DNA from 2 places in the Paenibacillus sp. A14 genome. Region 2 is predicted to be linked to the other one. Evidence: riboswitches for the same ligand, from Rfam matches in the RefSeq annotation. Region 2 holds a riboswitch; the other holds the start of a gene.
The links. Region 2 has a riboswitch for FMN ahead of V4U88_RS11760 (DMT family transporter). Riboswitches for the same ligand answer to the same signal wherever they lie in the genome.

Region 1 (3,309 bases), on a different contig from region 2:
TCGTGGGCGGAAATTCCGGTGGTCGTATCTTTATGATCGATCGAAACGGTAAACGCCGTTCCGTGATAGTCGGTATTTTGAGCCACCATCGGCGTAAGCTCGAGTTCCTCGGCGCGCTCCGCCGTAATCGGCAGGCAGACCAGCCCCCGGCCCTGGGTAATCATGAAATTGATCACCTCCGGAGTGGCTTTCTCGGCCAGCGCCACAAAATCCCCTTCATTTTCGCGGTCCTCGTCATCGACCACGATGATCACCTTGCCGCGCATCAGCTCGTAAATCGCTTCTTCCACGCGGTCCAGTTGAAATTCGCTCATGGGAATCCCTCCATTTTACATAAATCCGTGCTCCGACAGAAATTGCGGGTCAATGCCCCTCGCTGGAGCGGACACCGTCTTCCGGTCTCCGTTTCCCGAAGTTCCGTAATTCAAAAGATGCTCTACATATTTTCCAAGCACGTCGCATTCCAGGTTAACCGTATCCCCCGCCCCTTTATAGACGAGGATCGTCTCTTTTAAAGTATGGGGAATAATCGATATGGAAAATCCGCCTTCATGTGCTTCAACCACCGTCAGACTGATTCCGTCCACCGTTATGGATCCCTGGGGGATAATGTACCGCGAGAGTGAAGCATCGGCCAATTCGATCTCGTATACGACGGAATTTTGGTCCTGACGCTTGCGTACGATTTGACCCGTTCCGTCCACATGGCCCTGCACGATGTGTCCGCCGAACCGGCCGCCGGCCGCCATCGCCCGTTCGAGGTTTACTTTGCTGCCGGGTTTTAGATCCTTCAGATTAGTATGACGGAACGTTTGCGGCATCACATCGACCATAAATGAATGATCATCAAAAGATACGGCCGTCAGGCATACGCCGTTAACGGCGATGCTGTCCCCCAGTTTCAACCCTTCAGTGATGACCCGGGCCGCAATATGCAGTATGAGTGCCTCCCCTTGGCGGCTAACCGATTTCATCGTCCCGATCTCCTCGATAAGTCCTGTAAACATAGGCTGCCCCCTTTACGCCTCCGTATTTCCTTCGATGTCTGCCTGCACTTCCTCCGGCCAAACCGGCTTTCCTTGAATACAGACATTGTCTCCGATCGTCTCGACTTTCACACTTGCCAGCGTGACGGCTTGGCTCATTTTCTCATATCCCGGAAAAATAAAGCTCCCCGGCGCTTCCACCCCGCCGACCAGTTTCGGGGCGATAAACAGGACGATCTCATCCACCAGCCTCTTTTCCAGCAGAGAGCCGTTTAACCGGCCGCCCCCTTCGACCAGAATGGAGGAGATTTCGCGTTCCCCCAGTTTTTGGAGCGCCAACTGCAAATCCACACGCGGCCCCTCCCCGCAGGGAATCACTTCGATGCCCCGCTCCGTCAGGGCAGCCATCTTCGCACGGTCCGCGGCCTCGGTCGTCAGGACGAGGGTCGGCGCCGCTCCGTCGCTCAGTACCCGGCTGCCGACCGGAACCCGAAGCGTCGAATCGACGATGATGCGCACCGGATCCAGTCCGGGAACCGCTAGACGGGTCGTCAATTGCGGATCATCCGCCAGCACGGTTCCGGAGCCGACCATAATACCTTGATGGCGGTGCCGCATCGTGTGCACGATTTCGCGCGAGGCTTCGTTCGAAATCCACTTGCTGTCCCCCGTTTTCGTCGCGATTTTACCGTCCAGCGTACTGGCCGTTTTTATCGTGACGTATGGGAGACCGGTCGTGATGTACTTGATGAATTTCCGGTTTAAAGCCACCGCCCGTTCCCGAAGCACCCCGGTTGTGACTTCGATGCCGCTTTGCCGCAACCGTTCGATTCCCCGCCCGGCCACCTGCGGATTGGGATCTTCGGTGGCCACGACAACCCTTGCCACCTTATCCTCGATCAGCCGCTCCGCGCAAGGAGGAGTCATCCCGTGATGGCTGCAGGGCTCCAGCGTAACGTACACCGTGCTTCCTTCGGCCAAGGGGCCCGCCATGCGGAGCGCATGCACTTCCGCATGCGGCGTTCCCCTCTTCAGGTGGGAGCCCAAGCCGACCACCGCGCCGTCTTTGACCACGACAGCCCCGACGACCGGATTGATCCCGGTCTGCCCCTGGGCGCGTTCGGCCATTTGCAGGGCCAGCTCCATGTAATATTCATCGCCGATCGTTTCTATAACCGCCCCTCCTTTTGCTTTAGACATAAAAAGCTCCCGCCGGAGCATTCCGGCAGGAGCTGTTGAGAGTGATCATCCGCGAAATAAAAGCTGCGTTAAATTACACCTAACCAAGCCATGACAAAATCATAGCCGGTAGGCATTCTTCGCCTTCGCCAAATCGAGCATCTTGTTCAACATGGAAACACAAATAAACCATGTGAAAACATGAACTTTAACGAAGCTGCTTTGTTTTAATTAAAAGCACCGTACGATTGACCTACGAATGCTCTTCGCGTCTCCTTCTCCCATCCAGACTATACTGTCGGTCCCGGAATCACACCGGCTCAGCCATATGCGAGCAGTTCCCGCATACGGGTCACGGACTTGTGCGCGCCCTGATCTCCGCATTCGTTGTAACAACTCATTGCCGGAGCCTCAAAGCCCGCCATCACCGTCGGTAGGGAATTTCACCCTGCCCCGAAGGAATGCATATGAAATTGATAAAGTCATTAAACCATCTGACTTGAGGAAAGAATAGCATAAAAAAAACAAAAATACAACAATACCCGATTCAGATATTGTTGTCAGTTTATTCTCCGCACCGCTAATCATTATTACTATCACTGGAGCTTAAGTTGCTCGGTGGTTGACATTTTTTATAATCGCTCCTTTATTTAGGAAACAAAAAATAAATAGTACGCCATTCATCTGAATAAAAAAAGCCTCCGCGTGCGACAATAACATTGCCCCGTTTGCCGGGGAAAGAAACCTTCAGGAGGGAACAGCCATGGCCAAACCTGACAACCGCGCCGATAACGTGGAAAAGCTGCAGGAGAACATTCAGAATACGATCCGCAACTTCCGCGAAGGCCAGGACTACCTGAGCGAACATGCCGATGAAATCACCGGTGAGGAAAAACAACAAATTGAAGAAAAGAACGCCCGGCGTATAAACAGTATCCGCGGCTTCCGGGAGGAAGTCAAGGACGAAGCGGCTGACCGGCAATCCTAATCTTATCATGGAATAGCAGAAGGGCTCCCGGCCAAATTTGGCCTAGGGAGCCCTTCGCATTACACAAGGATTACTCGTCCCAGACGGTAACCTCTTTCATTTTGTCCCCGGGACGGATTTGATCCACCAGGTCCATACCGGACGTCACCTTTCCGA
Region 2 (3,309 bases):
CTCACCGACCGTCAGGTCCTCCCCGCTTCTACGTTCCCGCACCTGCTTCAGCAGTCCTTCGGCTTTGGCATCCGCCTTCGCTTCTTCCGCCTCCGGCAGAAAAAGTGCGAATTCATCCCCGCCGTACCGGCCGAACAAATCGCTGCCGCCGAACCGCTGCCTGACGTTTCTGGCCAAATCCCTTAGGACGGCATCGCCGGCATCGTGTCCAAGCGCATCGTTGATCCCTTTAAAATTGTCGAGGTCCAACAGGATAAATGTCGCCGGCTTCCGATGCTTCGCGCAATCGGCCAGCAGCCGCTCGGCCTCTTGAACGAACGAGCGGCGGTTTAACGCCCCCGTCAAATCGTCGTAGCTGGCTAGCTTGAACATCTCCCGGTCGGCTTTTTCCTTCGAAATCAGCACGAACCCCGTATTCCCCAAGGTCATAATCAGATAGAGCGACAAGAACGACAAAGCCTGGTAAGGCCCCGGCTTGTTCATCGTTACAGGCAGGACCGAGAACAGGGTGACCCCCGTCCGGATCAACAGACCGCCCGCCACAACGAGATAAAGATAGCCGATCAGAACGCGCAGAGCCGACCGTTCCCCGGACCCGACCATGCGGAACACCGGAGGCAGCAGAAAAAGCGCCACCGCCAGAGACACAACGGAAATACGCAGCGGTTCCGTGTTTTGCAGAAGAACCACCAGGAGGTAGGCCGTCATGGAACCCGCGATAAGCCATCCATAATAGCGCCCGGTCCCGGGACTCGGCCCATCGACAATCCGCATCAACGCCAATGTCTCAAGCCCGACACCGAGTAAAAAAACGAGATTGGCCGTGGCGAGAACAACCATGGGGACGCCCGAACCCGGGACAGCCAGCAGAGCCCAAGTGATCGCTTGGCACCCTTTTGCCGCATAAAAGATAGGATAAGAGACATCCTTTGGTTGTTTGTAGCGATAGGCCGTGATGAACATCATCGCAAACAAGTGGCCCAGGGAAAGCAGAATATAAACAGTTTTCATATCCATTTGTAACAGCGTCATATTGAGATAGCCACGCCTTCCCCCGAAGAAAGGTTTATATTCTGATAATAATAACTGAAATTTTAAGCTTTATCGATAGTATGGGATAAAAAAACAGGCCTCCGACGCGTTCGTCGAAAACCTGTTCTTATGTGATCCGATTTATATTTATCAAGTCAAGCCGGTGCAGGCTGGCTCTGTCTGGAAATGACGAACAGCGCCGTCCAGATCAGGATAAAGCCCACAGCTTGCGCCACGGTGACCATCTGTTGGAACGCAATCCAGTTCACCAGCACGCCCACCATCGGAAAGCTGAGCTCGGCCAAGGTAGCCACGGAAGCCTTCGTGGTCGTCAAACCTTTGTAGTAGACCAGCAGACTGAGGAGCCCCGGAAGCAGCGCCTGACCTAGCAAATTCAGCGAAAAGGCGGCCATGCCGGAAGCCTCCGTCGGCAAATGCCAAGCGGCCCCTTCATTCCAGGTCACAGCCAGCAACAGCGGCAGCGCCAGGATGAACCGCAGCGAGGTGACCGTTTCATACTTCATCTGTCCGACCATCATCCGCCCCATTACCGTTGATCCGCCCCAAAGCGCGGCGGCGCCCAGCGAGAGGAGACTGCCGACCTGGATAAAATCATTCCAGTGTCCGAACGGAACCGAAAAGCCGAAGGTCAATAGATAGGTGCCGGCCAGTGCGATGAGAAACAGCAGGGAAAATCGGCGCGGGAGCGACTCCTTCAGCAAAAAGCGGGCCATCAGGATGGCGAACAGCGGCTGAAGCTTTTGCAGCAGCAATACGGCATTGGCATCGCCGTGGGTTAGTCCCATGGTAAACAGGATGGTGGCGATGGCGGAACCGCCCCAAGAGATGAACAAGAGCGCTCCGACATGCTTCCAGCCGATCCCCCGCAGCTCTTGACGGTTCTTCCACAAGGTCGGCGCCACGACCAACGCGATGAGGATATGCTCCAGCAATACAAGCTGGGCCGAAGTGATCGATTTCAGCAAAATCAGACGAAACAGCGGATCGACGCCCCAGAGGGCCGCCCCCAACACGACCAGCCAGAAACCGCTTTTTGCGCGAGTCCCCGAGACCGTTCTCGACGAATTGACTTGAATGGTGGCACGTGATGCATTTTCCATATTCCCGACTCCTTCTTGAATATGGGGTCTACGCGAAAAAGCCCCCGCATTGACATCAGTCAAATTTCGGGGGCCGATCAAATAAGCTTGCGGGGGTGGAATACACCCGCACCCGCATGCCTGTGATTGATCTTCTCCCATCCGGACTTTACCGTCGGCCCTGGAGTCGCACCAGGTCAGTCTCCATCCCTTGCGGAACGGAGAGTCGCGGGCTAAATCATCGATACGATGACCATCACCGCCGGTCAGGAATTTCACCTTACCCCGAAGATCCATATTCATTTAAATTTTAATTTAATGGGTTGCTTTCATAGTACTGCTTGCAGCCGATGAAACTCTGTAACAAACGTCACAATGTGAAGTCACCCTGACCACTGAATGAAAAAACCTCATTTGTGATCATTATAACACTACGATAGCATATTTGTAATCAACTATTTTTTTTATAGTGAGTTACTCGAAGGCCGGAATAGCGATTTCACTGTAGTTGTCTTCCAGAAACTGTTTTACCTCCGGACTCGAAATGGCCTTGGCCAGCTTTTGGACCGCCTCGGAATCTTTGTTGTCCTCGCGGGCCACCAGCGTGATGGCAAACGCGGAGTCCGTCGTTTCCGTGAGCAGGGCGTCCTTTTTGGGCGTCAGGCCGAGCGGACTTGCATAGGCCGGCGTCATGAGAACCAGATCGGCGTCGTCCAGCATCCGGGCCAGCATGAGCAGATCAACTTCCTCGAATTTAAAGTTTTTGGGATTTTCCGTAACGTCAGCTACTGTGGCATTGATTCCTACGCCTTCCTTCAGCTTGATCATCCCCGCCTTCTCCAGCATGACGAGCGAACGCCCCGTATTCGACGGGTCGTTGGCGATCGCAATCGACGCGCCTTCAGGCAGTTCTTCCATGCTCTTGTAGCGTTTGGAATACGCTCCGTAAACGGCGTGATAAACCGGCTGCACAGCTGCGAGCTTGCTGCCCGTGTTCTCATTATATTGCTCCATGTAAGGAACATGCTGGAAAAAGTTCGCGTCGACTTCCTTGTTCGCCAGCGCGTCGTTCGGCTGAATATTGTCGGACAGCACAACCAGTTCCAGATTGACGCCTTCTTCCTGAAGCTGCGGCTTGATCAGCTCCAAAATTTCCGTCATCGGCGGAATCAGCGTA

Region 1: another riboswitch for FMN. It lies ahead of ribD (bifunctional diaminohydroxyphosphoribosylaminopyrimidine deaminase/5-amino-6-(5-phosphoribosylamino)uracil reductase RibD); the one in region 2 lies ahead of V4U88_RS11760 (DMT family transporter).

Annotation. Positions count from the first base shown of each region.
Region 1 is NZ_JBAGJD010000001.1:499,214-502,522, forward strand. It holds gene V4U88_RS02455 (bifunctional 3,4-dihydroxy-2-butanone-4-phosphate synthase/GTP cyclohydrolase II) at 1-314, opposite strand, end outside; gene ribE (riboflavin synthase) at 330-1,007, opposite strand; gene ribD (bifunctional diaminohydroxyphosphoribosylaminopyrimidine deaminase/5-amino-6-(5-phosphoribosylamino)uracil reductase RibD) at 1,020-2,159, opposite strand; FMN riboswitch at 2,435-2,630, opposite strand; gene tlp (small acid-soluble spore protein Tlp) at 2,929-3,153, shown strand; gene V4U88_RS02475 (peptidylprolyl isomerase) at 3,224-3,309, opposite strand, start outside.
Region 2 is NZ_JBAGJD010000004.1:92,605-95,913, reverse strand. It holds gene V4U88_RS11765 (GGDEF domain-containing protein) at 1-1,017, opposite strand, end outside; gene V4U88_RS11760 (DMT family transporter) at 1,188-2,153, opposite strand; FMN riboswitch at 2,279-2,429, opposite strand; gene V4U88_RS11755 (MetQ/NlpA family ABC transporter substrate-binding protein) at 2,607-3,309, opposite strand, start outside.